DNA from 4 places in the Variovorax sp. RCC_210 genome. Region 4 is predicted to be linked to each of the others. Evidence: predicted binding sites of a transcription regulator. Region 4 holds the regulator's gene; each other region holds the start of a gene.
What was found. Region 4 encodes LexA, which represses DNA repair genes until DNA is damaged. Its sites were predicted from a motif close to ACTGTATNNNNATACAGT; they were not measured.
Positions count from the first base shown of each region.

Region 1 (3,877 bases), on a different contig from region 4:
TCGAACAGGCTGCGCGCGTAGGTGGCGCTTTCGTCGCGCAGGCGCTGCGCGGCCACGCGCTCGGTGATGTCGTCGAGCGACACCAGCACGCGGTCCCAGCTGTGTTCGTGGCCGGGCAGCACGCGGGCGCGCACGCGCACGTCGAGCCGGCGGCCGTCGAGCGCATAGTTGACGGTTTCGCTCTCGAAGGTGAGTTCGCCGCGCCACAGGCGGTCGAGTTCGTGCACCACGGTGGCCGACATGTCGCCGCGGAACACGCGGTCGAGCGCGCCGAGCAAGGTCTCCTGGCTGTCGGCGGCGAAGAGCTTCAGCGTGTGCTGGTTGACGCGCAGCACCTTCAGCAGCGCCATGCAGCCGCTGACGCGGGCGGGGTCTTCGGCCAGGTAGGCGACCAGGTCGGTCACGCCTTCGGCCCGCCAGCCGTCGAGCTTGCGCTTGAGCTCGCTGTAGTCCTCGAGCCAGAGGGAGACGGGCGCCAGGTCGAACATGGCGTCGAGGTCGCCGCTGTGAGGGGGAGCAAGAGAGACGCCGGGCGCGGCTGCGGGCTGGACCATCGATGAGCTTTCAGAAAAGCGGCTGCAGCCATGGCTGCCGAGTGCCGGCGAACTGGAGCCTTAATTATTACCCGCGTGCTTACATCTTGTGATGCACGAGCGCCACGCGGCGGGGCCCGGGCAGCACGGGCTCATTACCGGTGCCTCAGCGGCTATACAGGCCCACCACGCTCTGCCCACCCAGCGCACGGCCCTTGAGCGCGGCCACCAGCGCGTCGCGACCCAGGCCGGCCGGCAGCGCGCCGGGGGCCAGGTCGGTGGCGACCACCGTCATCACGTAGTGGTGCGGCCGGTCGCCCACCGGCGGGCACATGCCGCGGTAGGCGGGGGCGCCGGCCACGTTCGGGCCCATGGTGAAGTTGAAGTTGGAGCCCGCCTGGCCCTCGCCCGCCTTCAACTCGCCGCGCTCGGCCGCGATGTTGTAGGCCACCCAGTGCGACACGCCCAGGCCGGCCGCGCCGTCCGGGTCGAAGATCAACACGGCGACCGACCTGGTCTTGGCCGGCAGGTTGCTCCAGGCCACGGGCGGCGACACGTTCTTGCCGCCGCATTCGCCGGCACCGGCGTGCTCGGCCGGGATCACGCCGTTGTCGGCGAAGGCGCTGGAGCTGACCCGCATGCCGGTGTAGGCCTTGCCGCCGGGGCCGCTGTTGGCTGCGCCGGACATGCCGGTGCAGCCCGTCATGAGGCTCGCGAAGGCGATCGCCGTTGCCGGCAGGGCGAGTGAGTGAAGCTTGTTGCGCATGGAATCTCCTGGAAAGGTTGTCTCTATCCGGCGTGGCCGAGCCACACGCTGCCGTCGGTCTTCTCGTGCACCGCCAGCGGCGTGAGCCGCGCGCCGCGGCAGGGGCCGCCCACGCACTTGCCCGTGTCGGGCTCGAAGATGGCGCCGTGCCGCGCGCACATCAGGAAGCGCCCCGAGCTTTCGAGCACCTGGCCCTCGAAGTCGAGCGGGCCGCCGGCATGGGGGCACTGGTTGAGGTACGCGTACACGCCGCCCTGCCAGCGCACCGCGAAGGCGGGCACGCCGTCGGGCGCGGTGAACTTGCTTGCGAGGCCATCGCTGGAGAGCGTGGCGGCAATCTGCTGGCGGGCGGGGTCGGGGGCGCCGTGATCGGGCGTAGGGGCGGGCGCTGTGAAGTCGTCGGTCATCTGCCAGCGAGGGTAGCCAAGGTTGCCGGGGGGCGCAACGCGCGGTGGCGCGCTTACAAATCGCTGCCAGATAGCGCTTGCCTGAAGCCTTTTTCGCGAGACGGTGGCAGTTTAAAACTGTATATTCATACAGTATTTTCTCTTCCAAGGCTCCCGTGGACCTCCAGCGCAAACTCGCCATCCTGGCCGACGCCGCCAAGTACGACGCCTCCTGCGCGTCGAGCGGCTCGCAGCCGCGCGACTCGGTGGGCGGGCGCGGCATCGGTTCCACCGAGGGCGCGGGCATCTGCCACAGCTACGCGCCCGACGGCCGCTGCATCTCGCTGCTGAAGGTGCTGCTGACCAACCACTGCCAGTACGACTGCCTGTACTGTGTGAACCGCGCATCGAGCAACGTGCCGCGCGCGCGCTTCCGGGTGGAAGAGGTGGTGCAGCTCACGCTCGACTTCTACCGGCGCAACTGCATCGAGGGGCTGTTCCTGTCCAGCGGCATCATCAAGTCGCCCGACCACACCATGGAGCAGGTGGTCGAGGTGGCCCGCCAGTTGCGCGAGGAGCACGACTTTCGCGGCTACATCCACCTGAAGACCATTCCCGACGCCAGCGACGAGCTGCTGGCGCGCGCCGGCCGCTATGCCGACCGGCTCAGCATCAACGTCGAGATGCCCACCACCGAAGGCCTGCAGGCCCTGGCGCCCGAGAAGAACGAAAGCGCCATCCGCCGCTCCATGGCGCGGCTGCGCCTGCGCATCGACGACACGCGCGAAGAGGCGCGCCGCGTGGTGCCCATTCGCGCGCTGCCGGGCGCCGCGCCCACCGCCGCCAAGCCGCCGCCCTTCGCGCCGGCGGGGCAGAGCACGCAGATGATCGTGGGCGCCGACGCCACCGACGACCGGCACATCCTCGCCTCCAGCGCCACGCTGTACGGCGCCTACAAGCTCAAGCGCGTGTACTACTCGGCCTTCAGCCCCATTCCCGACGCGGCGCGCGCGCTGCCGCTGGTGGCGCCGCCGCTGATGCGCGAGCACCGGCTGTACCAGGCCGACTGGCTGATGCGTTTCTACGGCTTCGAGCACCAGGAGATCGTGGCCGCGCCCGACGGCCTGCTGCGGCTCGACGTCGACCCCAAGCTGGCCTGGGCGCTGGCCCATGCCGAGCGCTTTCCGGTCGACCTGAACCATGCGCCGCGCGAGATGCTGCTGCGCGTGCCGGGGCTGGGCGTGAAGGCGGTCGAGCGGCTGCTGCAGGCGCGGCGCGTGCGGCGCGTGCGCGCCGACGACCTGCGCCGCCTGCACGTGCCCTCGCGCAAGGTGCTGCCCTTCGTGGTGGCCGACGGGCACCGGCCGGCGGCGGGGGCGATGGCGTTGTCCGCGCCCACGGCACAACCGGCCCAGCCGGCGCAAGCGGCGCTGTTCTGACGAAGCACGCGAAGGAACGGCCATGCATGTGCGGCTCGACAACCCGGTCGATCTCGATGCCTTCCGCCGCCATGCGCGCCAGTTGCTGGCGAGCGGCGTGCCGCCGGACCATGTCGAGTGGAGCGAGGGGCCTGCGAGCGAGGCATCGGGCGACCTGTTCGGCGGTGCGCCGGGCGAGGCCGATGCGTTCGAGCTGGCGCCCCCGCCTTCCATGCCGAGCGCCGCGCGGCATCCGGTGCCCGCGTCTTTCGTCGCGCTGTGCGCCGACGTGATCCTGCACCGCGCCCCGCAACGCCTCGCGCTGCTGTACCGGCTGCTCTGGCGCCTGGCGCACGAGCCGGCGCTGCGGCACGACCCGCTGGACGCCGACATGATGCAGGCGCAGCTGATGGCCAAGGCCGTGCACCGCGACATTCACAAGATGCGCGCCTTCGTGCGCTTCACCCGCGTGGCCGACGCCGAGGTGGGCGAGCGCCACGTGGCCTGGTTCGAGCCCGACCACCGCATCGTCGAGGCCAACGCGCCCTTCTTCGCGCGCCGCTTCGCGCAGATGCGCTGGGCCATCCTCACACCCGAGCGCTGCGTGGAATGGGACGGCCAGGCGCTGTCGTTCCGCGAGGGCGCAAACCGCCGCGAGAAGCCGCCGCCGGACGCGGGAGAGCAGCTGTGGCTCACGTACTACGAGCACATCTTCAACCCCGCGCGCCTGAAGCTCGCGATGATGCGGCGCGAGATGCCGCAGCGCTACTGGCA
Region 1 covers NZ_JBFUPJ010000018.1:161,029-164,905, reverse strand. Annotated here, with positions in the region: gene AB6807_RS34575 (diguanylate cyclase domain-containing protein) at 1-554, opposite strand, end outside; gene AB6807_RS34570 (YbhB/YbcL family Raf kinase inhibitor-like protein) at 700-1,299, opposite strand; gene AB6807_RS34565 (Rieske (2Fe-2S) protein) at 1,323-1,706, opposite strand; gene AB6807_RS34560 (putative DNA modification/repair radical SAM protein) at 1,862-3,124, shown strand; gene AB6807_RS34555 (UdgX family uracil-DNA binding protein) at 3,147-3,877, shown strand, end outside.
Region 1: AB6807_RS34560 (putative DNA modification/repair radical SAM protein) is a predicted target of LexA. The motif match lies at 1,823-1,840, and genes of this name have one in related genera.

Region 2 (3,877 bases), on a different contig from region 4:
GAAGGCCGCGTCCATCGCCTTGGGAATCTTGACCTTCGGATTGCCTTGGCGCTCGTAGTACAGCTCGGCGAACGCGCGCAGGGTGAGCACGCCGCCGAAGAGGCGAAAGAACTGCTTGTAGTCGGCTCGGATCTGGGCTGAATAGCACATTCGGCAACTCCACAAAAACCCGCAGGCCGCGGGCCAAGGTTCATTGAAACATCGAATCTCCTGGCTGAGCGATAAGCGCTTGCAGACATCGATTCATGAGTGCTATCGACTGTCCACGCGATCCCGCGTAAAAGGAGTTTCGAAATGGGCGCAAGGTTGCCGATCGCATACGGCAGCTTCGTAGGCGAACCAGCGGCAGCCGAAGTCAGGATTCGAGCTGAGCTTGCTTCGCTACTGCCACGGCTGTTTTTTCTCTCGGCAGTGAAAAGCGGGTCTGGCGCTGACGAGTGAACCCCGTGAAGGACGATCCAAAGATGACTTGTCTGGAACTCAGCTTATTGCCCACCGGCAGGGCCGTGTGCAACTCAACGGAGGCGATGCACGTCTTCCGGGAGAAGAGATGAATTCGCGCATTCGCCGTATCTCGGTGCTCGTCGATGAGCCCGAACAAGGGCTTTTCTTCTGGGTGCTCATGGAGGAAGGCGGCGAGGCCCCGTTATGGCTTGAGATTGAGTCAGCAGCGCAGGGCTACGACACCTGGCTTGACGCGCTGCAAGCAGGGACAAGAGCGCTCATTGAGTACGCTTTCGACGAACGCATTGGACCGCGCAAGCTTGGCGGTGACGAAGACGCGGCGCCCGTGTGAGGGGCCGGTGTGCGTGTTCAGGTGGACGGCTCTTGGCGTGCGTTACTGCGGTTCCGTTTTCAACAATTAGGGTTTTGCGGCCTTTTTTCTTACATTGGCAACAAGCTGAAACAACTAGGGTCAGCGCCGAGATGCCGCTTTTCTGCGGTTCACGCCGCTTTATTGAGCACCGTGTTCGTACCTCGATTCTCATTTCGAGCGGCATCTCACCTTCTATCGCACACCGCCCCTAGTCGCTGTGCACGACCGGGAGCGCAAGCACAGCGTGATGCGAATATCCAGACTGGCAGCGGACGCCTCTTCTCCGCAACCATCGAGGGGGCACGCCCGACTCTTCAGGACACGATGGTGGCCACCAGCGTTTACATCGGGCATCTTGAGGAAGCATTTCCCGATGCTGCCGAGCTGATCGAGTGCTACACCGCCTGGCAGCAGGAGGAGCGCCCAACTCGAGACGGCTATTCGTATGCCGACTCCGACCGTTCACTCCGATGGCAGAAGGCACACGCTGCTGCAGAAGGCGCTGGACGGGCATGGCTCAGCAACCCCTTGCAGCAGACCTTCCAGTTCAGGCTCCACGAGGGTGCGGCGACCACCGGCCGGTCAGTTCCAGCTTAAAAGGCGCGCGTGTGCGCATGTCGCTAGCCAGCGACCATCCCTTCATGGGCAACCGCCGGTCCATCATCGTGAGCCGACGACGACAATTGCCCCAATGAGCCAACCCGACTTTTTCAATGACCAGGTCACGATCCTCCGAATTCCTTCTTGGCTTGGCCGGGACGTGCATGAAGAGCGCGAGCTTCCGCTGACCCTGGGCGACTACAAGGTGACGCCGGGCGACCGCTGGACCGTCACATCGCTGAAGACGAATGAGGTGGTCTACAACGGCATTGGCCCGGTAGACGTTGTGCGAGAGCGCGCGAAAGCTTGAAGCGATACCGGATGACCAGACTAGTCGCGCGAAACCAAAAGGGGTTCGAGCCACTTCGCCGCAGCTGCTCGCGGTGATAGCTGACGAAGATATGGCTCCCTCGAGAGGTCCGAGGCCAACTCCTCGAGCTGCTCGGGATCAACGGTGCGCCAGTGCATCTTCAGTTGTCTCGCGCAGTAATAGATCCAAATGTCGGTGGGAATGTCGTCTTCCATGGCGAAGTTGAAAGCAGGTCGGCTGACTCCTGTTGCTGGCGTTGCAGCGCCAGCGGCCCCGATGACCTACAAAATTTGTAAACCTTCTTGCTCGGTGCCGAAGCGTCCTCGATACTGTACATCCATACAGTAATCGGAGCCGCAAATGGCCATCTCCCTGTCATGGGCTGATGGCGAACGTACGCCGGCGGCCTCCCAGCCTTCCTCCCGAGCGAGCAGCGCCCCGCGCTGGCCCCTGGCTTTGCCGCACGCCGTCGAATCGGCCATCTGGCGTGGCGATGCGCTCGGTACGCCGGTCACAACGACCATCGGTACAGGCTTCGAAGCCCTCGACGCCGAATTGCCCGGCAACGGCTGGCCTTGCCAGTCATTGACCGAGGTGCTGCAGGTGCAGCCTTCAGTGCTCGAGTGGCGGCTGCTCGCGCCCGCGATGCGCACGCTGGTCGACAAGGGCAAGCAGATCGTGATCGTCGGGCCGCCGAAGCCACCGCACCTGCCAGGCCTGAAGCACCTGGGCCTCGACGAGCGGCACCTGGTCTGGATCCAGGCGGACAAGCCGGTAGAGCGCCTCTGGGCAACCGAGCAGCTCATCAAGGCGAACGCGGCCGGCATGCTGGTGGCCTGGCTGCCGCAGGCGCGCCAGGAGCAGATCCGGCGGCTGCAGGTGTGCGCACAGAGTTGCGACGGGCCCGTCATCCTGTGCCGGCCCGCGGCCGCCGAGCACGAGGCCTCCGCCGCGCCGCTGCGCCTGCAGGCGCGCCTGGGGGTCGACTGGGAGCTGCACATCCACCTGCTCAAGCGCAAAGGACCGCCCCACGAGGGCGAACTGACCTTGCCCTCGGTGCCTGGCGGGCTGGAAGCGATCCTGACTCCGCGCCTTCGTCACCCGAGCGGCCTGATCGCCGCGCGCAAATCCCAAGATCGTTCGCAAGACCTTTCCCGAGAGTTCACCCATGCTGTGGGCAGCCCTTCTTCCCGACGGCCTTCCGGACGACCCGCAGCCGCGCACTGAGGCGCTCGACGGTCTGGCGACGTGGTGTTTGCAGTTCACGCCCCGCGTCGCTGTCCTCGAGGCGCTGCTGCAGTGTCCGGCGGTCGTGATGGAGCTCGAGCAGAGCGTGCGTCTTTTCGGCGGCAAGCGCCGCCTGGTGGAGCGTGTGCGCGAGGACTGCACCAGCCTCGGCGTGCGGCAGCTGAGCTGGGCGCCAACGAGCCTGGCCGCGCTGGCCGTCGCCAGATCGGGCCTGTCCAACGGCTTCGCCAAGCCGCTGGCCCAGCTCCTCGATGGCTTGTCACTCGAGACCCTTACGCAGGTCGCCGCGCACCAGGCGACACTGGCCCGACTGGGATGCCGGACCCTCGGACAGGTCCGCGCACTGCCACGAGGCGGCCTGAGCCGCCGCTTCGACGCGCAGCTGCTCGCCACCCTCGACGAAGCCTACGGACTGCGGCCAGAGACCTACCCGTGGGCCCAGCTGCCGGAAATCTTCCACGCCAAGCTCGAGCTCATGGCGCGCGTCGAGCACGCCCCCGCCATGCTCTTCGGGGCGCGGCGCCTGATGCTGCAGATGGCCGGCTGGCTCATGGCGCGGCGTTCCGGGGTGACGGCCTTCACGCTGCGCTGGTGCCACGACGCGATGCGCGCCAAGACCTCGGGCGACGGCGGCGAACTCACAGTGCGCACCGCACAGGCCACGCGCGACACGGAGCACCTGATCCGACTGCTGGCCGAGCACCTCGGCAAGGTCGAGCTGCTGGCGCCCGTGGGCGACCTGGAGCTGCTCGCCACCGAAGTGCAGGCGCTGGAGGAGAAGAGTTTTTCGATGCTGCCCGAGGCACGGCAGTCCGGCGAAAGCTTGGCGCTGGTGCTCGAGCGCATCGCCGCGCGCCTGGGCCCGGACCGCGTGCTGCGCCCCGTGATCCTTGAGGACCACC
Region 2 covers NZ_JBFUPJ010000020.1:112,895-116,771, forward strand. Annotated here, with positions in the region: gene AB6807_RS35750 (SOS response-associated peptidase family protein) at 1-150, opposite strand, end outside; gene AB6807_RS35755 (hypothetical protein) at 551-796, shown strand; gene AB6807_RS35760 (hypothetical protein) at 1,145-1,414, shown strand; gene AB6807_RS35765 (hypothetical protein) at 1,509-1,727, shown strand; gene AB6807_RS35770 (hypothetical protein) at 1,748-1,942, opposite strand; gene imuA (translesion DNA synthesis-associated protein ImuA) at 2,088-2,954, shown strand; gene AB6807_RS35780 (DNA polymerase Y family protein) at 2,896-3,877, shown strand, end outside.
Region 2: imuA (translesion DNA synthesis-associated protein ImuA) is a predicted target of LexA. The motif match lies at 2,056-2,073, and genes of this name have one in related genera.

Region 3 (3,877 bases), 400 kb from region 4:
TCAGCCCCCTGAGCCGCCCGCCTTGCAGAACGCGATCGCCTCGTCGAGCCGGTCGTTGCCCCAGAACATTTCTTCGCCCACGAAGAAGGTGGGCGCGCCGAAGATGCCTTTTTCCGCGGCCGTCTCGGTCTGCCGCCGAAGCCGCAGCTTGTTGGCGTCCGACAGCGCCTCCTCGAGCACGCGGTGCGCCGGCAGGCCGAGTTCGGCGAGCAGGTCGCGCATGGCCTCGGGCGAATCGATGTCGCGGTCTTCGGCGAAGTTCATGCGCATGGTGCGGCGGCAGAACTCGCCCATCCACGGCTGGCTGGCGCCCACCAGCGCAATGCGCAGCGGCAGCACGGCGGCGCGCGGAAAGCTTGTCGGCTGCTGCCACGGCAGGCCGTATTTGCGGCACTGCCTGGCCATGTCCTTCCACGTGTAGTCGCCTTTTTCCTTCTGCAGCACGAAGGGTGACGAGGCCCACCCGAAAGACCGGAAGATCGGCCCCAGCAGAAAGGGCTGCCAGCGGATGCCGATGCCGTGCGCGGCGGCTTCGTCTTCGACGCGCATCACGCTCAGGTAGCTGTAGTTGCTGCCGAAGTCGAACCACAGGTCGAGCGTGGGCCTCGTGGTGACGCGGGGCGCGGTCATTCGAACACCACCAGGCAGCGGGCCTCGATGCTCTCGCGCAGCGGCGCGTCGGCGGGCGCGTCGGAGTGGTCGAAGGCGGCATGCGGCGTGTAGCGCGAGACGCCGCTCAGCTGCGAGTCGTACTGCTTGAACACCAGCGCCTCGTGCCGGTCCATCGCCGAGAAGTACGACCAGCGGTGCGACGGCGAATGCATGGCCAGGTAGATCTCGCCGGTGCGCCGCGGGTAGCGCACCTCGGCGACTACAAGGTCCCTGGCCATCACCGAGCGCGCATCGCACACGGCCAGCGGCGTGTCGAGCACCGGCCCCTTGATGGAGCGCCACACGTTCACGATGCAGTAGCGCCGCACGGCCTCGGCCTCCTGCTCGTTGCCCAGCACCAGCGCCAGCCGGCGGCGGCCCGAGGCTTCGGTGTAGTCGTTGTGGATGCGGCCGTTGGCGGCGGCCCGGCCGTCGCCCGCGCGGCGGCCGAAGCTCAGCGCGGCGCGGTCGGCCTCGCGCCGGCGCACCAGGTGGTCGAAGACGTGGGCGCGCGTGCCGCCGGTCACGGCCAGGGCCAGTTCGGCCACTTCGCGGTGGTACACGGCCGCGACCTCGGCGTCGTCCAGAAAGTCGTGCACGGCCGTGGGTGCGTCGCGCAGCACGAAGCCTTCGCGCTCGATGTCGCTGGGCGTGGCGGCGGTGCGCGCATCGGCGATGGGCACTTGGTGCAGGGCGTAGCTGCCGCTTTCCCAGGGGGTGCCGGGCGGGGGCTCGAAGGTGTAGCTGAACGGGCGCAGGGCGGAAGGCTCGAGGTAGTTCAGGCCTGCAAGCACGGTGGTGGTGGGTGGGGTGGTGGCGTGGGTCATGGGGTGGCTCCTTGGGTGAAGCCATTGGAGCGAAGGCGATGCCTGCGCTCAACCGACTTCTGGGCGTGCTCGCATGAGCCAAAGGAATGCGAAGACGGGGCTGACGAAGAAAAACAGCTTTCTTCTCGACGGCCCGGGAAATACTGTATAAAAATACAGTTAACAGTCTTTCACCATGGGCCTTCCTTTCCTCGACTCCTTCTCTGCCACCGCCGCGGGCCGCGGCGTCTGGCACGCCGACGAGCTCGGCCTGGCAGACGCGCAGGTGGTGGCCACCGGCCACGCCGCGCTCGACGCCGAGCTGCCGGGCGGCGGCTGGCCGGTGGGCGCCATGACGGAGCTGCTGCAGGCCGCGCCCGAGGCCCATGTCTGGCGGCTGCTGCTGCCCGCGCTGGCGCAGGCGGTGCAGGCGCGCGGCGGGCCGGTGGTGCTCATCGGCGCGCCCTACGAGCCCTGCGGCGCGTCGCTGGCGGCGCAGGGGCTGCCGGTGGAATCGCTGATGTGGGTCAAGAGCGATGCGCCGGCCGCGCGCCTGTGGGCCTGCGAGCAGGCGCTGCGCTGCGCCGACGTGGCCGCCGTCGTCGCCTGGCTGCCGCAGGCGCGGGTGGGGGAGCTGCGGCGGCTGCAGCTGGCGGCCGCGCAGCACGAGGTGATGCTGTTCGTGTGCCGGCCCGAATCGGTGGCGCTGTCGGCCTCGCCCGCGCGGCTGCGCATTCGCGCCGAGCGCTGCGCGGTGGATGCGTCGCAGATCGAGCTGCACATCCTCAAGCGCCGCGGGCCGCCGCTGTCCGCCCCGGTGATGCTGCCGGCGCGCAACGAGCGCATGGCCGCGTTGCTGGCGGCCGCCCGGCTGCGGCGCAAGCTGCGTTCGCAGCAGCAGGGCACGGTGGGCGTGGTGGGCACGGCGAACTCGGCGAACTCGATGAAGGGACATGCCACCCCAGCCTCGGCCACCGTGGTGCGCATCGACGCATGGAAGGGAGGCCAGGATGCACTGGATCGCCTTGCGGTGGTTGCCTGACGCCGCCCTCGATCATTCTGCGGATGGCGCGGATGCCCCCGCCTTGCCCCCGCCCGAGGCGCTGGGCTGGTGGGCGCTGCAGTACACGCCCCACGTCGCCTGGCAGGACGAGGCGCTGATGCTCGAGGTCTCGGCCTGCGAGCGCCTGTGGGGCGGGCGGTTGCAGCTGATGCGGCAGCTGCTCGCGGCCAACCCCGTGCCGGATGTTCCCGGCATGCGCATGCTGGGCGCGCAGGGCGCCACCAGCCTTGTCGCGCTGGCGCGGCTGCGCCTGTTCGTGCGCGGCGCGGCGCGCCCCAAGGACCTTCCGGCCGGCCTGCCGCTGGACACCTTGAGCGTCGCGCGCACCCACCTCGACCTGCTCGCGCGCCTGGGTTGCCGCACCTGGGGCGACGTGGCGGCGCTGCCGCGCGGCGGGCTCACGCGGCGCTTCGGCACCGAGCTGCGCGTGGCGCTCGACGCCGCCTGGGGCCTGCGCCCCGAAAGCCATGCCTGGCTCACGCTGCCCGACGTGTTCGAGCAGAAGCTGGAGCTGCCCGCGCTGGCCGAGACCGGGCCCGAGCTCATGTGGTCGGCCAACCGGCTGCTGTCGGCCCTGCAGATCTGGCTGCGCGCGCGGCAGCGCGGCGCGCGCGCGCTCGAGCTGCAATGGACGCTCGACCTGAAGCGCTTCAACGGCGTGAACCTGCCGCCGCACCAGCAGGTCACCGTGCGCACGGCCGAGCCCACGCAGGACATGGCGCACCTGCGCCGCCTGCTGTCCGAAAAGCTCGCGCTCGCCACGCTGGCCGCGCCCGCCAGCTGGCTGAAGCTGCGCACGCTAGAGACCGACCCGTGGGCCGGCGCCAGCACCAGCTTTCTGCCGGAAGACAACCGCAAGGGCGACAAGCTGCACGAGATGGTCGAGCGCCTCAGCGTGCGGCTCGGCGCCCGGCAGGTGCTGGTGCCGTGCGCCCTGGCCGATCACCGGCCCGAGCGCAAGCAGGCATGGCGGCCGGCGCTACAGACAGGGGTGCAGGCAGGGGTGCAGGCAGGGAATGAAAAGCACAACGGCAAGGCTCCCGACAAGGCCCGCAGGCAGGCGCAGGCCGCCGCCTCGCAACCCGACGCCCTCTACCCGCCGTGGTTGCTGCCCGAGCCGCTGCTGCTGGAGATGGACGGCGAGCGCCCCTGCTACCGCGGGCCGCTGAGCAGGCTGGTCGGCCCGCAGCGCGTGGAGGCCGGCTGGTGGGGCTGCAAGGAAAGCAAGGAAGGTAAGGAAGGCAAGGAGGGGATTGAAGAAGGCGGCAAGCCCGCCCTGCGCGACTACTACGTCGCCGAGAGCCCCGAGGCCGGGCTGGTGTGGATCTTTCGCGAGCGGCACTCCGCGCGCTTTTCC
Region 3 covers NZ_JBFUPJ010000001.1:494,621-498,497, forward strand. Annotated here, with positions in the region: gene AB6807_RS02450 (LysR substrate-binding domain-containing protein) at 1-12, shown strand, start outside; gene AB6807_RS02455 (2-hydroxychromene-2-carboxylate isomerase) at 1-630, opposite strand; gene AB6807_RS02460 (CmcJ/NvfI family oxidoreductase) at 627-1,478, opposite strand; gene imuA (translesion DNA synthesis-associated protein ImuA) at 1,654-2,499, shown strand; gene AB6807_RS02470 (DNA polymerase Y family protein) at 2,468-3,877, shown strand, end outside.
Region 3: imuA (translesion DNA synthesis-associated protein ImuA) is a predicted target of LexA. The motif match lies at 1,621-1,638, and genes of this name have one in related genera.

Region 4 (3,877 bases):
TCTGGGAGCGCTCGCGAATCAGCACGATCACGTCGGCGTCTTTCAGGCGAACCGACAGCTGCCCGATGCCCTTCACCGTGTTGGTATAGACCTTGGCCGCGTACGCGTCCAGCTTGGCTGCGCAGCGCAACTTGCGCACCGCGTCCTGGTAGTCGTCGAGGATCACAATGTTCATGGCGTGCCATTGTGCCTCGCAGCATCGGCACGACGCACCTGTGAACGTTTGGATACCCGGCCCGCACGGCTTGCCAAGCGGCTTGCCGGGCGCCTTCGCAGGTGCTTGCGCCGCAGATTCGGGGCTTAGTGCCGCCCCAATGTCGGGCCGAGTGCTGGCTCGGTGCCAGCTCAGTGCAGGCGCGTCGAGCGGTGGGCCGTGGCCAGGGTTTCCGCGGTCTCGAGCGCGGCCAGCCGGTCGAGTTCGGCGCACACGTCGGCCATGCGGCCGGAGATCACGACACGGTCATTGCGTTGCTGCCCTTTGCCGTCGACCACTCGAACCACGCGCAGCGGACGCGCAGGGGCGGTGGCCACCGCAGGCGTGGTCATGCCGGCGCCGTTGCGGGAGGCGCAGGCAGGGCGCACCGCCACGTAGCGCAAGCCGGCGGAGCTATCGTTGTGGTCGAGATGGTCCCTGGCGTGGGGCCGGCGTGCCGGGATCAGTCTGTTGGCCAGCGATTGCAGCGGCATCCAGAAATCAGCGATGGCGAGGAGGGCGATTCCCATGTGAACTCCAAAAAAGTATGAGGTTGAACACAGGCAGGATTTCTTGAATCGGCTGCGACAGGGTGATGGCGACTCTTCGCCATACGCCCGCCACCTGTCGCGGCCGGATGAGGTGCTGCTGGCAGCAGGCCGTAAGGCCTACATCAGCATGGTGTTGCGAATGAGCCCGACAGCGAGGCCTTCGATTTCGAAAGGCTCGCCTGGCTGCACGATGATGGTCGGGTAGTCGGGGTTCTCGGCGTGCAGCTCGATGACCTGCTTGTTGCGCTTCAGGCGCTTCACGGTCACTTCTTCGCCCAGCCGCGCCACCACGATCTGGCCGTTGCGCGCTTCCTTGGTGGCCTGCACGGCGAGCAGGTCGCCGTCCATGATGCCGGCGTCGCGCATCGACATGCCGCGCACCTTCAGCAGGTAGTCGGGCTGGCGCTGGAACAAGGTGTTCTCGACGTAGTAGGTCTGGTCGACATGCTCTTGCGCGAGGATGGGAGAGCCGGCTGCGACGCGGCCGATGAGCGGCAGCGCCAGCTGGGCCATGCCGGGCAGCGAAAGCGAGAACTGGCTGCCTTCGCGATGGCGTGTTTCGTTCAGCGAGCGCAGGGCGTCGCCCTTCAGGCGAATGCCGCGCGAGGTGCCGCTGACAAGCTCGATGACGCCCTTGCGCGCCAGGGCCTGCAGGTGTTCTTCGGCGGCGTTGGCCGACTTGAACCCGAGCTCGTTGGCAATTTCGGCACGCGTGGGTGGCGCACCGGTGCGTGCGATGGCGCTCTGGATCAAGTCCAGGATCTGCTGCTGGCGGGCTGTAAGCTTCACTGCGAACTGCATATGTGGTTCCTTGCGGCACTGGCTAGATATCCAGTACCTGTATTTTTAACCAGTTTTTTAAAGTTGACAAGTGATGGTCAATTCCCTTTCGCCTGAAGTGCGTCGCGTGGTGGTCCTGGGCACCGGCGGCACCATCGCCGGCAAGGCCGCCAGCAGCGGCGACAACATCGGCTACACGGCGGGGCAAGTGGGTGTTGCAGACCTGCTTGGCGGCATCGATGCGCCTACGGGCGTGGCATTGGTGGCGGAGCAGGTGGCGCAGCTCGACAGCAAGGACATGTCCTTCAGCGTCTGGCAGAAGCTGGCGCAGCGTTGCGCGCATTGGCTGGCGCAGGCTGACGTGGCGGGCATCGTCATCACGCACGGCACGGACACCCTGGAGGAGACCGCGTTCTTCCTGCACTCGGTGCTCGTCGCAAGCAAGCCGGTGGTCCTCACCTGCGCGATGCGGCCCGCGACGGCGCTGGCGCCCGACGGGCCTCAGAACGTGCGCGATGCGATCAGCGTCGCATCCACGCCGGGTGCGCGGGGCGTGATGGCTGTGTGCGCCGGAACGATCCACGGCGGCCTGGACATCCAGAAGACGCACACCTACCGGCTCGATGCGTTCGCGTCAGGCGATGCCGGGCCGCTGGGCTACGTGGAAGAGGGCGAGGTGCGGTTGGTTCGCGCGTGGCCCGAGGCTGCTGCATCGCAGTTGTCGAAGATCTTCGACGCCGCTGTCGTGCAATGGCCGCGCGTGGAAATCGTGATGAGCCACGCCGGTGCGAGCGGGGCCGTGGTCGAGGCGCTGGTGCAGGTACAGGCGAAGGGCGTCGATCCGCTGCGAGGGCTGGTGTTGGCCGCCACCGGCAACGGCACGCTGCATCACGCGCTCGAAGAAGCGGCGCTGAAGGCGCAGTCCGACGGAATTGCCATCGTTCGTGCGACGCGTTGCGTGAACGGGCGCATCCTGCCGAAGGCAGGCGACCAGTTCCGCGATGCGGGCGCGCTGACGCCCGTGAAGGCGCGCATCGCGCTGATGCTGGAACTGCTCGGGTAACGTAAAAAAGCCGCCCTGCGAGAGGGCGGCTGCGAGATCAGCTGCTAAGTGCGGCCAGCGCACGCTGCGTGATTTCGTCGACCGTGCCCACGCCCTTGATGGCGCGGTATTTCGGCGCGGCGGCCGGGTCGGTGTTGGCCCAGGCCGAGTAGTAGTCCACCAGCGGACGCGTCTGCTGGCTGTACACGTCCAGGCGCTTGCGCACGGTTTCTTCCTTGTCGTCTTCGCGCTGGATCAGTTCTTCACCGGTCACGTCGTCCTTGCCTTCCACCTTGGGCGGGTTGAACTTGACGTGATAGGTGCGACCCGAAGCCGGGTGCGAGCGGCGGCCGCTCATGCGTTCGATGATGTCGCCGAAGGGCACATCGATCTCGAGCACGTAGTCGAGCTTGACGCCCGCCGCCTTCATGGCGTCCGCCTGCGGAATGGTGCGCGGGAAGCCGTCGAACAGGAAGCCGCTGGCGCAGTCGGCCTGCGCGATGCGTTCCTTCACCAGGTTGATGATCAGGTCGTCGCTGACCAGTGCGCCCGCATCCATGACAGCCTTGGCCTGCAGTCCCAGGGGGGTGCCAGCCTTGACCGCGGCGCGCAGCATGTCGCCGGTCGAGATTTGCGGAATGCTGTATTTCTGGCAAATGAAGGCCGCTTGCGTGCCTTTGCCCGCCCCGGGCGCGCCCAGCAAAATTAGTCTCATGGTGTCCTCGGACGGTTCTTAGATTTTGTGTCGCACCCAGCGTCGGCCTCATGGCTGGGCCAGGCGGAATTGCTTCGAGGATAGCATGCGTGCCCTCGAGAAAATCTCCGCACTTCCCGCAGGCCGGGCGGCTTTCTCAGGCGCTGGGCCGAGCGGCAAAGACGGCGCGCACGCGCGCGAGGTCTTCCGGCGTGTCGATGCCCGGGCCGGGCGCGACATGGCTCACATGCACCGCGATCCGGTGCCCGTGCCACAGCGCGCGCAGCTGTTCCAGCGCCTCGGTGCCCTCGACGGGCGCCGCCGGCAGCAACGGAAACTTGCGCACGAAGCCCGCGCGATAGCCGTAGATGCCGATGTGACGCAGCGGCGCCGGCGTGGGCAGCACGGCGGGCGCATCGCCGTGTGTCGAGCCGTCGCGCCACCACGGAATGGGCGCGCGGCTGAAGTACATGGCGTTGCCTTGTGCGTCGAGCACGGCCTTCACCACGTTCGGGTTCATGAAGTCTGCGATCGAATCGATCTCGTGCGCCGCGGTGCTCATGGCCGCTTCGCTGTGCGAGGCCAGCGTGGACGCGACCGCGTCGATCAACGCAGGG
Region 4 covers NZ_JBFUPJ010000001.1:890,654-894,530, forward strand. Annotated here, with positions in the region: gene AB6807_RS04365 (D-2-hydroxyacid dehydrogenase family protein) at 1-175, opposite strand, end outside; gene AB6807_RS04370 (hypothetical protein) at 346-723, opposite strand; gene lexA (transcriptional repressor LexA) at 862-1,545, opposite strand; gene AB6807_RS04380 (asparaginase) at 1,619-2,587, shown strand; gene adk (adenylate kinase) at 2,625-3,281, opposite strand; gene kdsB (3-deoxy-manno-octulosonate cytidylyltransferase) at 3,418-3,877, opposite strand, start outside.